Regions from separate parts of the Solibacillus sp. GQ1 genome, predicted to be linked through region 2. Evidence: riboswitches for the same ligand, from Rfam matches in the RefSeq annotation. Region 2 holds a riboswitch; each other region holds the start of a gene.

Region 1 (5,219 bases), on a different contig from region 2:
TAATTGGACCTTTGTCACATCTCCATTAAAAATAGCTAACCGATCAGCATACCGCGCTTTAAATTGCTCGTATGCGGCAGTCCCTTGCAAAATAATAATTTCCGGCTGAAACTCCTCTACCACTTCTTTAAAAATAAGATTTCCCCGCTCAAAATTAGCTGGATCCTCTTTTTTAGCTAACTTCGCTTCATCGGCTGATTCCAGCTGATATGTATTCAGCGACGTATAAATGATGGATTCCTGGTGCTGATTTTCCAGCCAGTTTTCAAACTGCAATGAACCTTTAAATTCACGGGGTGCCCCTTTAATTTCACTTAAATAAAGGTCATGGAAAAGATCTCTATTCACTAATGACTCTGCAAAAGTCTGCTCGCTTCTGTCTTCCACTTTAAATAACGGCAACGCATGCAAACTTACTAGGAAAATTCGGGATTTGTACGGGTTCCCCTTTGTAAGAAACGGTCGATACAACACATCTTTTCTATCTTCCCCTATTAACCACGGATACACTTTTTTATAGAAACCTTTTGAAATAGGCATGTTTTCACTTCCTTATTCTTCAGTGTTACATAATTTATTTCCAGCATAATAAAATACGGGAATTTTGTTTATTTTATAATAACATTCTTGTATTCATCGTACTCGAAAAATGTTTAATCCTCAATAGCTCTCATTTAATTCTCACTTGAGAATAAATAATCCTCACTTCCCCCTATATATTCCTCAGTTGAAAACAAATAATCCTCAATATAAAAAAACGCAATGAAAGCGTACAAGCTCACATTGCGTTTCAGAAATTATTTATTTGTTAAATCGCAGTCCTTTAAAGGAACGATTTTCGTTTTGTGTTTAAATTTGTAGCCAAACCATAAAGCGGCAAACAGTGGTAAGCCGATATATGAAACGACAACACCATACCAGTCAATTGTTCCACCCATGAAAGCCATATAGTTTTGACCTAACACGACAATCATACATAGGGCAAAGGCGAATAGCGGACCGAATGGGAAGAATCTGGATACATACGGTAAATCGCTCAATGAATTCCCTTGTGCGACATAGGCACGGCGGAATCGGTAATGGCTGATTGCAATGCCTAGCCAAGCGATGAAGCCGGACATACCGGAAGCATTTAATAACCAAATGTATACTACACCGTCTCCGAAAAACGATGCAAGGAATGCTAATGAACCCACTGCCAATGTTGCTAACAGCGCATACATCGGAATACCGCGCGATGTTACTTTCATGAATAGTTTCGGTGCTTTTCCATCCACCGCTAACTGATAAAGCATACGACTTGCTGCATATAACCCTGAGTTCCCTGCAGATAACATCGCCGTTAAAATGATTGCGTTCATAACAGATGCCGCAAATGCCACACCTAAGTTTTCAAATACTAATGTAAATGGACTTGTCGCAATATCTTCTGATAAGAGGCGTGAATCCGTATACGGAATAAGCAACCCGATTGCACCGATTGCGAAAATGTAAAACAGTAAAATACGCCAGAATACTGAACGTACAGCTTTTGGAATATTTTTGGCCGGGTCATCTGTTTCCCCTGCCGTTACCCCAAGCATTTCCGTACCTTGGAATGAGAAACCGGCAGCAAGGAAAATACCGAACAATGCCAGGAAACCGCCATTAAATGGGGCGTCGTCTTTAACGAAGTTTGTAAAGCCGACCGGATCGTTCCCGCCTAAAATACCGAAAATCATTAAGAAGCTGACAATGATGAAGACAATTACTGTCGCAACCTTAATCATCGCAAACCAGTATTCCGCTTCACCGAAAGCTTTTACAGAAGCTAAGTTAAATGATAAAACAACTACGATAAATAATATTGTCCATATAATTGAAGAACTGTCCGGGAACCAGTATTTCATAATTAACGAAACAGCTGCAATTTCTGCTGCAATTGTAATTGCCCAGTTGTACCAATAGTTCCAGCCAAGCGCAAAGCCTAATGCCGGATCGACAAATTTTGTTGCATACGTACTAAACGAACCGGATGTTGGCATATAGGCAGCCATTTCTCCTAATGATGTCATTAGGAAATACACCATAACGCCGATCAGTGCATATGCGAGCAATGCCCCGCCAGGACCTGCCTGTGCAATCGCACCACCCGATGCTAAGAATAAACCTGTTCCGATTGTTCCGCCAAGCGAAATCATCGTTACATGGCGACTTTTCAAACTCTTTTTCAACCCGTTATTACCGAGCTGATCTATTTTAATCTCACTCATGAATATAAAACTCCCTTTTTGTTTTGCTTGTGAAATGTAAAAGAAAAACCACCACAAGTTTTTGTGATGGTTATATTTACACCTCATCAAACTTGAAAGATAGCTCAACACATGCTCACACATGTGACAGTTCTGTTCCTTATCGAAAACAGCCCCAGCATTATTTTCAAGAAGAAAAATAACACTTCGGCAACCATTCCTTTCATAAAGCTTCCCCGATTCTTCCTAATCTCAGCTATACTAGTCTTAATGATTGCGACCTCTACCTCATACATCTACATGAGGTAATGTTTTATTTAATTGATTAAAAGTCTAACATAACATTTTTTTGATAGCAATGGCTTCAACATTATTCTGTTTTTTAAGAGTATTCACACTACTCAAATATATATTACTAGTCAAAAGGAGAATTAATATGGACACCGAACAATTAAATCAAAATAGCAAAAAAATACTATCCAACCGAACACTCATCTATTTTATGGTTGCCGTATTTTTATTTGCGACAACATTACGTACACCGATTACATTAATCGGTCCAATTATTTCATTTATTCGTGACGACCTTGGGATTTCGAACTTTCTTGCAGGCTTCTTAACGACTATCCCTTTAATTGCCTTTGCGGTCGTTTCACCATTTGCACCGCGTATTGCCCGTAGGTTTGGGATGGAATGGACATTATTTTATTCCGTCATCTTGCTATGTGTAGGGATTTTACTTCGTTCCCTTGGGCTAACGTCTTTACTCGTTTTAGGAACAATATTAATCGGCGTCGCAATTGCATTTGGTAATGTCCTTATCCCTAGTTTTTTCAAATGGAAATTCCCATTACATATTGGCTTATTAACAGGGATTTATTCCGTATCGATGAACATTTCTTCCGGACTTGCTGCGGGCTTCAGTTATCCTATTGCTGCAAGCGCAGGCTGGCAAATTGCAGCAGGTATTACGATTATTTTAGGTATTCTTACATTGCTAATTTGGCTGCCGATTTTGCGCCAGGAAAAAGTGGAATTACATATGCCCTCTTCGCAAACAAAGAAAATGCATATGTGGAAATCACCGCTTGCCTGGGCAGTCGCTGGAGCAATGGGCTTTCAATCGTTTATATTTTACTGTTCGTCTGCGTGGATACCGGAGATTTTCATTAGCCAAGGCCTGGATGCTGCGGCTGCCGGGTGGATGGTATCCGTAATGCAGTTTGCGCAAATTCCGATGACATTTATTATTCCGATTATTGCCGGTAAAATCGCTTCACAACGTCCAATCGTCGTTTTCTTTACGATATGTTACTTAGTCGGTTTTACTGGTGTGTTGATGGAATGGACTAGCCTTGCCGTCGTATGGATGATTTTACTAGGCTTTGCAGGCGGGGCTTCGTTTGGTTTAGTGCTGATGCTGTTTTCATTGCGTACGAAGACAGCCTATGATGCAGCTGAACTTTCCGGCTTTGCACAGTCAATCGGTTATTTCGTTGCCGCAATCGGACCGGTTCTGTTTGGTTATGTTCATGATTTAACTGACAGCTGGTCAATTCCGATTGTACTGTTTATTTTAATTTCTGTTCTGTTATTTTTCGCTTCCTTTATGAGCGCAAACAACCGTACGATATAACCAAACGTATGTACCCTTTTATGATATAATAGCGTTAGTAAATAAAAGGAGTACAGGACTATTGCGTAAAAAGAGAAGACGAAATAAAAAACGCCTGCCGGTCATCCCGCTATTTTTCATCGCATCAGCTGGTGCAGCTGGCTTTTATGTAACGCGAACAGCTGAAGGCATCGGTATTGGAATTGTCGCTTATTTCGTACTATATATCGCGTTTAAAATTTGGCTAAGATCGCTGAAGACGAGGAAGTTACGAAAGTCCGGCATTCGCGAAGTCGATAAAATGACCGGTGAAGATTTTGAGAGATTTTTAGGCGAGTTATTTAAACGCCGCGGATTTAAAGTGAGCTATACCGCAACGAGCGGTGACTACGGTGCCGACCTTATTTTAAAGGACGGAAAAGATATTATTGCAGTCCAGGCAAAACGCTATTCCGGTACGGTCGGTGTAAAAGCGGTTCAGGAAATTATCGGGGCGGTAAAAATGTATGAAGCAACAGAGGCATGGGTTGTCACAAACAGTCATTTTACACGCCAGGCAGAAAAGCTTGCCGACATCAATGACGTTTATTTAATCGATCGTGATGAATTGATTCAGATTATGTTAAAAAAAAGATAAAGAAATAGGTGTGCAGAGGCTTTCGCTTCCTGCACACCTATTTTTAATATGGCTGTTGCTGGTATAGGTAGTTTGGTTTTTTTATCGTGTTGGCAATCGGTTCATGATACAAATCAGTAGTTGCAGGAGATAATGGCGGTACAAGCCATACCCAGTTTCCCGTTACATCACGGTTGCTTACATGTTCCTGCTTTTGAAAAAGCTGAAACTGCTGAGCAGCGGTATGATGATCGACAATACTTACACCCGCTTTTTTATATGAATGAAGAACCGCAACATTCAGTTCAACAAGTGCACGGTCCTTCCAAAGCGACGCATTCACCGAAGTGTCCAGTCTCATTGCTTCCGCCACTTTCGGGAGGAAATTATAGCGGTACGTATCCGCTAAATTGCGCGCCCCGATCTCCGTTCCCATATACCACCCATTAAACGGCGCTGCCTGAAAATCGGTGCCGGCAATATTAAAACGCATACTCGAAATAATGGGGACTGAATACCATTTCATATTTAAAGGCGAAAAGTCATAATCCGGATGGGTAATCGCAACTTCCAGTACATGCTCTTTTGGCATTTCAAAAAACTTTGGCTCCCGGTCGTCCACTTGAATGACAAGCGGTAAAACATCGTAGTTTGTACGTGCGCCTTGCCAGCCGAGACCTTCACATATTTTCGTAAACTCGAGTGAATCGGAATCTCCAACAATTCCATCATCTGTTTCATACCCAGCATAGCGGAT
Region 2 (5,219 bases):
GATGGCGATTCACATAAAGCAGCACAAGCTAAATTAGTGAACGAAGCACTTGAAAAGTAATAAATGATTTGTTTAAAAAGAGCTGCTTCTATTTAAAATAGAAGTGGCTTGCTATACAATGAATGTGTAGCGTAATTAAAGGAGGATATGAACGTGGCTGAAATTAAAGTCCCTGAATTAGCAGAATCAATTACTGAAGGTACAATTGCCCAGTGGGTGAAAAAAGTTGGAGATCGCGTAGAAAAAGGCGAATTCATCGTTGAGTTAGAAACTGATAAAGTTAATGCTGAAATCATCTCTGAAGAAGCAGGCGTTTTAAAACAAATTTTAGCTGAAGAAGGCGATACTGTATTAGTAGGACAAGTAATCGCAGTAGTTGAAGCAGGCGAAGGCGCAGCACCTGCACCAGCTGCTAAAGAAGAAGCACCAGCAGCAGCTCCGGCTCCAGCAAAAGAAGAAGCTCCTAAAGCAGCAGCACCTGCACCAGTTGCAGTTGAAGAAACTTCAGGTGAGCGTGTAATCGCTTCACCGGCAGCTCGTAAATTAGCTCGTGAAAAAGGTATTGACTTAGCAGCAATCTCACCTGTTGACCCACAAGGTCGCGTACGTGTACAAGACGTTGCAGCACATGGTACAGCACCAGCAGCTCCTGCAGCATCAGCTGCCCAAGCTCCAGCAGCAGGTAATGGTCCAATGATCTTCACACCAGCAGCTGATACAGACCGTGTAACAGTTGAAAAAATGAGCCGCCGTCGTCAAACAATTGCAAAACGTTTATTAGAAGTAAAACAATCAACTGCAATGTTAACTACTTTCAATGAAATTGATATGACGAACATTATGGCATTACGTAAGCGTAAACAAGATGAGTTCGTGAAAGCTAACGATATTAAATTAGGCTTCATGTCATTCTTCACAAAAGCTGTAGTAGCAGCATTAAAGAAATATCCATATGTAAATGCACAAATTAACGGTGATGAAATTCACTTAAACAACTTCTTCGATATCGGTATTGCTGTATCAACAGAAGAAGGTTTAGTAGTACCGGTTGTTCGTGATGCAAACGCTAAAAACTTCGCTGAAATTGAGAAAAACATTGCGGAATTAGCTGGTAAAGCACGCGACAAAAAATTAGGCTTAAACGACATGGCTGGCGGATCATTTACAATCACTAACGGTGGTGTGTTCGGTTCATTAATGTCAACACCAATCATGAATGGTACTCAAGCTGGTATTTTAGGTATGCACTCAATCGTAAACCGTCCAGTAGCTGTTAATGGGGAAGTTCAAATTCGTCCAATGATGTATGTAGCATTATCTTACGACCACCGTATCATCGATGGTAAAGATTCTGTTGGCTTCTTAAAAACAGTAAAAGAAATGATCGAAAACCCAGAAGATTTATTATTAAATTCTTAATAGTATTTTCTATGCTAATGCGCGATATTCTGTATATTGCGCATTAGCTTTTTTGTTAAGGAAACTATAGAATATTGCATTGTAGATAACGTAAAAATATAGTTTTATCCACGTCTAGGCTAAAGCGCCAACTCCTCGCACCATTAGGTCCCTCCGTGCAAAAGTGGTGGAGCGTTTACTTTTGCGCCGGGCCCTCCAATGTATGTCAGAGTTGAACGGGCGCTTTAGCGCATTTATTCTTACAGTGAAATTTCAGAAAAATGAGTGTTGACGGAAATGTCGCAATAATGTAATATAAACATATCAATTTCATATTAAAACCTCACACTCTCGTGAGGTAGAGGCGCGATACTTAACAGTTTTATATGGAGCCATGAGCTGGCTGTGAGATATAAGAGAAGGAAATATCGCCGAAGTGTTGTAAATGCTCAATTATACAATGCTGGGTCTGCAGTGAATAATTGCAGAACTGTCTCAATCATCTATATCCCTGATGGTTGAGTTGTGCTATCTCAAAATGGGAACTGTAGAGGATTCGGGCTAATTATAATTTAAACGACCTAAAGTTCTTCTTTTAGGTCGTTTTTTGTATATTTGGCGCCCGAAATTTAACAAATAAGGAGAGATTTTCTATGAAAAAGAGACTATTAATTTTATTGACTGCCATGACAATGCTATTGCTAGCAGCTTGTGGTACAAGCGATGAAGGTACTACAAGCAGTTCAGATTCAGACAAAAAAGTTATTAAAATCGGTATGGAAGCAGCGTATGCGCCTTTTAACTGGTCACAAAAAGATGATGCCAATGGCGGAGTTCAAATTGCAGGTTCAAAGGAATACGCAGCAGGCTATGATGTGGAAATTGCAAAAAAAATTGCAGAAGGTCTGGACATGGAATTACAAATTGTTAAAACAGACTGGGATGGCTTGATTCCATCATTACAATCAGGTGCCATTGATCTAGTAATTGCTGGTATGTCACCAATGCCTGAACGTAAGGAAGTAATTGATTTCACGGAGAACTATTATACAAGTGACTATGTCATTGTTGTAAAAGAAGACGGCCCATATGCAAATGCAACTTCATTATCTGACTTTGCAGATGCAAAAATTACAGGTCAGCAAGCGACAACACATTATGATGTAATCGATCAAATCGAAGGTGTTCAAAAACAAGTAGCGGCAACTGATTTTGGTGCAATGCGCGTGCAATTACAGTCAGGCGCAATTGACGGATACGTTTCAGAACGTCCAGAAGGTATCTCAGCTGAAATGGCTCTGAACAATATTAAATACATCGTACCTGAACCAAACTTCGAAGCAGACGAAGCCTCAACAGCTGTAGCAGTAGGTTTGAAAAAGGGTTCAGATTTACGTGAACAAATTAACAAAGTTTTATCTGAAATTTCGGATGAAGAGCGTCAACAATTAATGGAAGACGCAATTGCAAATCAACCAGCAGCACAATAATCGTGTAGCATTAACAGTTTTAATGAGGTTGTCTTGCCGGCAAACGGAAGACAACCTTTTTCTATTAAAATTATGATTTCATACATAAATAGTAGAAACAAAGAAAGAAATGGAGGACAAGGCGATGGCATTTTTAGAATCATCATGGAACTTGTTTACGAACAACTGGGATTTATTTGTACGTGGAGCTTGGACTGCACTTCTGTTGGCAATTATCGGGACAATTTGTGGAACACTGATCGGATTTTTCATTGGAATTATGCACACAATTCCACAACGCAAAAAAAATATTAAATCAGCTATTCTGAAAGTCTTTAACTTTATTTTAACGGCTTATGTGGAAATTTTCAGGGGCACGCCAATGATGGTACAGGCGATGGTCGTATTTTATGGTCTTGTCTACTTAGGGATCGATATTGACCGCTTTCTAGCAGCTTCTATCGTTATTAGTTTAAACACAGGAGCCTACATGGCCGAGTATGTGCGTGGTGGTATCGTATCAATTGATAAAGGCCAATTCGAGGCTGCACAAGCGATTGGAATGAATCACCTGCAAACGATGATTCATATTGTTCTGCCGCAAGTAGCACGCAATATTTTACCTGCAACAGGGAATCAGTTCGTTATGAATATTAAAGATTCATCTGTATTAAGTGTTATTTCGGTAGTGGAACTGTTCTTTACTGCGAATTCGATTGCGGGCAGTAACTATAAATATATTGAAGCGTTCTTTATCGCAACGGTATTATACTTTATTATGACATTTACTGTAACTCGTTTCTTACTATTATTCGAGAAAAAGATGGACGGACCTTCCTCGTATAAAGTGGAGCTCATTACAGGCAACAAGCTAGATAAGGATGGTGAATAAAATGACAGTTGTAATTGATATTAACCATTTAAATAAAAAATTCGGTGATCATGAAGTATTGAAAGATGTTAATTTCCAAGTAAACAAAGGGGAAGTAGTAACATTGATCGGCTCTTCAGGTTCCGGAAAATCAACACTTTTACGCTGTATTAATTTACTGGAAACACCAACAGCAGGGGAAATAATCTATAATGGTGAAAATATTTTAAATGACGGACATCAAATTGAAAAGTACCGTACGCATTTAGGTATGGTATTCCAGCAGTTCAATTTATTCAATAATTTGGATGTACTAAATAACTGTATTGTTGGCCAAATCAAAGTGCTAAAGCGTTCAAAAGATGAAGCAGAACGGAATGCAATAAAATATTTGGAACTTGTCGGGATGAGCGCCTATAAAAATGCGAAACCGAAACATTTATCCGGTGGACAGAAACAACGTGTCGCAATTGCACGTGCATTAGCGATGGATCCGGATGTAATGCTGTTCGATGAACCGACATCAGCACTTGACCCTGAAATGGTAGGGGAAGTGTTAAAAGTAATGCGCCATCTGGCAGATCAAGGAAATACGATGCTGATCGTTACACATGAAATGGAGTTTGCCAAGGAAGTATCGGACCGGATTGTATTCATGGATAAAGGGGTTATCGTTGAGGAAGGCCCTCCGGAACAATTGCTTGTAAACCCAAAACACGACCGCACAAAAGAGTTCTTGAAACGAACATTACGGTAATAGCAAAAAGCTCGCAGTTAACTGCGAGCTTATTTTCGTGAGTTCCATTCGCTTATTAAAATAAATACAATTGCAAAAGCAATTACAATTGCGAAAAACCACATTGGAATACTACCAAATGCCATACATTCCACCTCTGCTTGTGAGTTTAACATGGAATAGTTGTTCTATCAAATATCGGAAACAGCGATAAATTAAAACTATTTTTATGTGGTTGGTTTCCTTGTATTTATATTAGAAGCAAGAAAAGTTGATTTTTACTACAACGCGCTTTCCACTGGCAGGAAAATCATATAAAATAGGAGAGTATCGATATTAGTTAAAAGTGAGGGAATAACATGCTACATTTAAATTGGAAAGATGCACCGACAATTCGCACGGTAAAATGTGTACATACAGATGCATCGAAATATTTAGTATCAAACGTATTAACAGTAGGCAAAGAATATGAAGTAAAAAACGAAACTGAAGAGTTCATCTTTGTAATCGACAACACAGGTGAAGTTGGCGGTTTCTACAAAGAATACTTCGCTTAAAAATAAAAGGTGTGCGAAAAGTCTTATGGCTTTTCACACACCTTTTTTATTTCTGTTCCAGTATCGTATGCTCGATTTCATGGCGCCTTTCGTCTGTCTGTACGTGCACGCGTAATGTATCCTCAATATCATGCAGCAATTGCATCTGGGTTTGTTTAAATCGGTCAATATCACTATGGGATAATGCT
Region 3 (5,219 bases), 800 kb from region 2:
TTCGACAAAACTGTTACCCCCCTTAGTACTTGAAATACACATGCGCAACGCCTCAAAATTGTAAAAGTTGGGATGTTGACTGCGCATTTCATCATGGTACAATATTATGACATGTCCATTGTACTCTCAACAGATACTAGCGTCAAGGCAACGCAGGATATTTTATAATCATTTTAAAGACGGTTTTACGCTGTTTTAAGAACTGTTTTTTCTGCTTATAACCCATTTCTTCATGAAAGAATGAAAATTATAAGAAAATTTATGAAAGAGGTTTTTTATATGGAAGGGTACAAAATGAAAACGATTCCAACTTTTGGCTACGAAATCATTCGTGACCATCTTCTTCCTTCTATTCTAGGTAAGCATGAAGAAGATGTTTTATATTGGGCAGGTAAAGAAATTGCAAGAAAGTTCCCATTATTTTCAATGGATGAACTCCCTTCCTTTTTTATGGAAGCTGGCTGGGGTCAGTTAGTTCTGGAAAAAGAAACGAAGGACGAACTTCATTACATACTTTTGACAACAGAGGAAGTGCCACTCAATATTGTACAACGTTGCTTCCGTCTTGAAGCTGGCTTTTTAGCAGAGCAGAAACAAAAGCAGCTAGGCTATTTGACGGAATGCTATGAAGAAAAAGATAATGACAAAAATGTCGTAAAATTTACGTTAAAATGGGATTTAAAAGAGAAAATTTAGCCTTCAACTTATAATAAACAACTATTGCTGAAGCAGCAAATTTACTCAATAAAAAGCTGGAAATAAGCTACTACAGCTCATTTCCAGCTATTACTTTAAGAAGCGGTTACTTCTTTCATCGCCAAATTGAATTCCTCATGCAGCACATTCGCAGCACGAACCATTTCTTCCTGTGGTACAACGACAGAAACTTTAATTTCCGAAGTGCTGACCATTTTTACAGGAATATGTTCGCGACCTAAGCGTGCAAACATGCGAGCCGCAACCCCCGGATTGGATGCCATCGCAGAACCGATAATAGATACTTTCGCTAAACCTACTTCAAAATCTGCAAAACTAAACCCAAGTGACAGTTTACTAGTTTCCAGTACCCGTAAAGCTTCCGCAAACTCATCTTTGGAAATTGTAAAGGAAATGGTCGGCTTCACGCCATCAATGACTGCTTGAACAATAATGTCCACATTGATATCATTTTCTGCTAAAACACTAAACACTTCTGCCAATGACGCGGTTTCATAAGAATCATAGCCGATCGTCAAACGAATAATATCCGATTCGTAAGCTACCCCGCGTACAAGTAAGTTTTTCTCCATGTCTACATCCCCTTTAATAAAAGTGCCTTCCACGTCCTGTACGAAAGAGCGTACAATGAGCGGTATATTGTATTTTTTGGCAAGTTCAACCGCACGTGGGTGCAAAATTTTAGCCCCTAAATTTGCAAATTCCAACATCTCATCATAAGAAACTTCCGGTAGTTTCCTAGATCCTTTTACAATTTCTGGGTCTGCCGTGAAAATCCCTTCAACTGATGAAAAAATCTCGACACGCTCTGCTTCGAGGGCAACCGCAAGTGCAACTGCTGAAGTTTCAGAACCCCCTTTGCCGAATGTTGAAATATTGTCTGTCCCCGTAACTCCTTGAAAACCTGCTACTACGACGATTTCACCTAATGCCAAATGTTCCTGAATTCGTTTACTATCCACATGATCGATTCGTGCGTTGCCATGTTTTTGATTAGTATGAATACCTGTTTGCCATCCAGCAAGTGACACAGCTTTACCTCCATGCTCCTGAATTGCCATTGCAAGCATTGCACTAGTTATTTGTGTTGCTGATGAGGCCAGTGCATCCATTTCCCGTTTCGACGGCTCATCGGTAATTTCAGCAGCATATTGTCTCAATTCTCGTCGTATAGCGGGTATTGAAGAAACGACAACGACTAAGTTTATGCCACGTCCTTGCTCTTTTATCACTTTTTTGGCTACCTGTACGATTTTTTCCGGTGTAGTCAATGCCGGACCGCCAAACTTTACTACAACTGTCTCCATTCTTTTCCCTCCTTAAATTGTAAACAAAAAGACGACTTCCCATATTCATGGAAAGCCGCCGTCAATACAAATAATAATTATAAGTTTTTCAGGATAGCCCTCCAGAACATAAAGCTCTGACAGTTTTACATCTCTTAAATGCAAAACCAGCAAACTGCGCGAACAATACGCACTTCACTTCGGCAGGGTCCCCTTTCGATTGCTGTCAATGGAATTGTTCTTCCTCGAGCAATTTACTGTTGAATACTGCGCCTCTATCTTAGTAAATATTGAATTGTCTTATATATTAGCACACCATTATTCTTTATTCAATGGTGCTTCATGAAAATGCCGATATATGACATCCGCCAGCTTTGCCGGCACACCGGACTCCTGCAGCTGCAATTCGCTTGCCTCGCGGATTTTTTTTACTGATCCAAAATACTTCATGAGTTGCTGCTTCCGCTTCGGACCTACACCTTCAATCCCATCAAGAACTGAAGTGATGGCATTCGTCTGATGTTGCTGACGTAAAAACGTAATCGCAAATCGGTGTACCTCATCTTGAATGCGCTGCAATAAATAGAAACCGTCACTTGTTCGCTTTAATGGGACAACTTCCGGAGGCGTACCAAATAATAGCTGGGACGTATTGTGCTTTTCGTCTTTAGCCAATCCTGCTATCGGAATGACTAACCCAAGCTCGTCTTCAATGACTTCACGTGCGACTTCCATTTGTCCTTTTCCTCCGTCGATAAGAATCAGATCAGGCAATGGCAGATTTTCCCGCAGTACACGTGTGTAACGACGTCGAATAACTTCCTGCATCGCACCATAGTCATCATGTTTGGCCGCTTCCCTTGTTTTATATTTCCGGTATTCCTTTTTCGCAGGCTTCCCGTCTATAAAAACAACCATCGCCGAAACCGGATCCGCACCGTGCATATGACTGTTATCAAACGCCTCTATTCTAAGCGGCAATGGAATTTGCATCGCTTCAGCAAGTGCTTCACAAGCCCCGACTGTCCGCTCTTCTTGACGTTCAATCAATTGGAACTTCTCATGAATGGCGATTTCAGCGTTTTTCATTGCTAGATCAACAAGCTCTTTTTTGGAACCGCGCTTCGGTGTCAGCACCTTCACATCCAGCAGTTTTTGTAAAATTGTTTCGTCAATCGACTTTGGCACAAAAATTTCCTTTGGCAATAAATGATGCGGCTGTTCGTAAAAACGGCCGACGAATGTTAAAAATTCCTCTTCCGGCTCATTATAAATCGGGAAAATCGAGACATCCCGCTCAATGAGTTTGCCTTGACGCACGAAAAACACCTGGACACACATCCAGCCTTTTTCTACTGCATAGCCAAATACATCCCGGTTGCTCAAATCATCCGTGACGATTTTTTGCTTTTCCATAATTTGATCGATATGAGCAATCAAATCCCGGAATTCCTTTGCCCGCTCAAACTCCAGATTTTCGGCAGCATCCATCATTTTTTGCTGAAGGTCTTGTTGTATTTCTTCAACGCCCCCATTTAAAAACTTCGAAATCTCATCAATCATTTCGTCATACACTTGTTTTTCAATTTCTTTTACACACGGTGCCAAACATTGACCTAAGTGATAGTACAGACACACCTGGTTAGGCAGATGTGTACATTTACGAAGCGGATACAATCGGTCCAGTAATTTCCGCGTTTCGTTTGCCGCATAGGCATTCGGATACGGACCGAAATATTTCGCTTTATCCTTCTTCACTTTTCTTGTCGTAATAATACGTGGGTATCGTTCATTCGTTATTTTTATATAAGGATACGTTTTATCATCCGTTAGTTTCACATTATATTTCGGATCATGCAGCTTAATTAGATTCAGTTCCAGTATAAGAGCTTCCAAATCACTTGAAGTCACAATATACTCGAAGTCTTCTATCTCACTGACTAGTCTCGCAGTTTTACCGTCATGACTTCCCGTAAAGTAAGAACGCACTCGATTTTTCAATACTTTAGCCTTACCAACGTAAATAATCGTGCCTTGACGGTCTTTCATAATATAGCAACCTGATTCATTCGGTAGTATTTCTAGTTTTGCTTTAATGATTGCATTCATATTCTCACCTGTCTAATATGTCCTTTCCTATAGTTTAACTGATTAAGGTATAAGAAAAAAGCCGTACACCTTGTATGGCATACGGCTTTCAACATATCAATTATTCCTTGGTCATATGAGTGGCCAGAGGTTTAATTATTTGTTGTCGTTAATGAAATCAATTAACGCTTCTTTTGGCATGAAGCCAGCAGTTTTTGCTTTTACTTCACCATCTACGAATAATAGTAATGAAGGAATTGACATGATTTGGTATTCTGCAGCAGTAACTTGGTTGTTATCAACATCCACTTTCACGATTTTTACATCGTTACCGATTTCTGTATCTAATTCTTCAAGAACTGGAGCAATCATTTTACATGGTCCGCACCAAGTAGCCCAAAAGTCTACTAAAACTGTGCCGTTTGAAATTTCTTGTGGGAAAGTTTGATCTGTCGCGTGTACAATTGCCATATTAAATAGCCTCCTTAAATAACATATGGTTGTAGTATAGCATGTTTTCCCAATTAAACAGTAGTAAAATGCTTGGGAATATAAATACACCTCAAATTTAGCGGTTGTATCTGATGCCATATAGATACTTATTAGCATTTTTTGAGGTTAAAGAATACTTATACCCTTTATTTAAACATATTAAAGCTTTATACGAAATCCATCACCATTCGCACCATCCATACCACAGCACTTTGGAAATTAAAAAGGGCTCCCTTCAAAAGAAGGAAGGCCTTAATCACTTTTTATGCATTTACTTTAAGTGCTTTAAACTCTTCGATTAACATTGGCACTACTTCGAATAAGTCTCCAACAATACCGTAGTCTGCTACTTTAAAGATATTTGCTTCCGGATCTTTGTTGATCGCAACGATCACTTTTGAGTTCGACATACCAGCTAAATGCTGAATCGCACCAGAAATCCCCGCTGCGATATATAGGTCAGGTGTTACAACTTTACCAGTTTGGCCGATTTGTAATGAGTAATCGCAATATTCAGCGTCACAAGCACCACGAGATGCGCCAACTGCTCCACCTAGTAAATTAGCAAGCTCTTTTAATGGCTCAAAACCTTCTTCAGATTTAACACCACGACCACCTGCAACTACTACTTTCGCT

What was found. Region 2 has a riboswitch for lysine ahead of AC6CH1_RS07095 (transporter substrate-binding domain-containing protein). Riboswitches for the same ligand answer to the same signal wherever they lie in the genome.
Positions count from the first base shown of each region.
Region 1: linked by a shared signal. The riboswitch ahead of AC6CH1_RS14520 (amino acid permease) and the one ahead of AC6CH1_RS07095 (transporter substrate-binding domain-containing protein) in region 2 are both predicted to bind lysine.
Region 3: linked by a shared signal. The riboswitch ahead of AC6CH1_RS11425 (aspartate kinase) and the one ahead of AC6CH1_RS07095 (transporter substrate-binding domain-containing protein) in region 2 are both predicted to bind lysine.

Region 1 covers NZ_JCAXEX010000003.1:51,702-56,920, reverse strand. Annotated here, with positions in the region: gene AC6CH1_RS14525 (RNA 2'-phosphotransferase) at 1-540, opposite strand, end outside; gene AC6CH1_RS14520 (amino acid permease) at 798-2,252, opposite strand; lysine riboswitch at 2,345-2,525, opposite strand; gene AC6CH1_RS14515 (CynX/NimT family MFS transporter) at 2,668-3,867, shown strand; gene AC6CH1_RS14510 (restriction endonuclease) at 3,929-4,483, shown strand; gene AC6CH1_RS14505 (nitric oxide synthase oxygenase) at 4,527-5,219, opposite strand, start outside.
Region 2 covers NZ_JCAXEX010000001.1:1,433,496-1,438,714, reverse strand. Annotated here, with positions in the region: gene AC6CH1_RS07105 (2-oxoglutarate dehydrogenase E1 component) at 1-60, shown strand, start outside; gene odhB (2-oxoglutarate dehydrogenase complex dihydrolipoyllysine-residue succinyltransferase) at 154-1,419, shown strand; lysine riboswitch at 1,750-1,937, shown strand; gene AC6CH1_RS07095 (transporter substrate-binding domain-containing protein) at 2,052-2,888, shown strand; gene AC6CH1_RS07090 (amino acid ABC transporter permease) at 3,013-3,759, shown strand; gene AC6CH1_RS07085 (amino acid ABC transporter ATP-binding protein) at 3,761-4,495, shown strand; gene AC6CH1_RS07080 (DUF6501 family protein) at 4,834-5,031, shown strand; gene AC6CH1_RS07075 (toxic anion resistance protein) at 5,078-5,219, opposite strand, start outside.
Region 3 covers NZ_JCAXEX010000001.1:2,231,305-2,236,523, forward strand. Annotated here, with positions in the region: gene AC6CH1_RS11415 (succinate dehydrogenase cytochrome b558 subunit) at 1-8, opposite strand, end outside; gene AC6CH1_RS11420 (YslB family protein) at 280-696, shown strand; gene AC6CH1_RS11425 (aspartate kinase) at 792-2,024, opposite strand; lysine riboswitch at 2,111-2,289, opposite strand; gene uvrC (excinuclease ABC subunit UvrC) at 2,322-4,112, opposite strand; gene trxA (thioredoxin) at 4,248-4,562, opposite strand; gene AC6CH1_RS11440 (electron transfer flavoprotein subunit alpha/FixB family protein) at 4,847-5,219, opposite strand, start outside.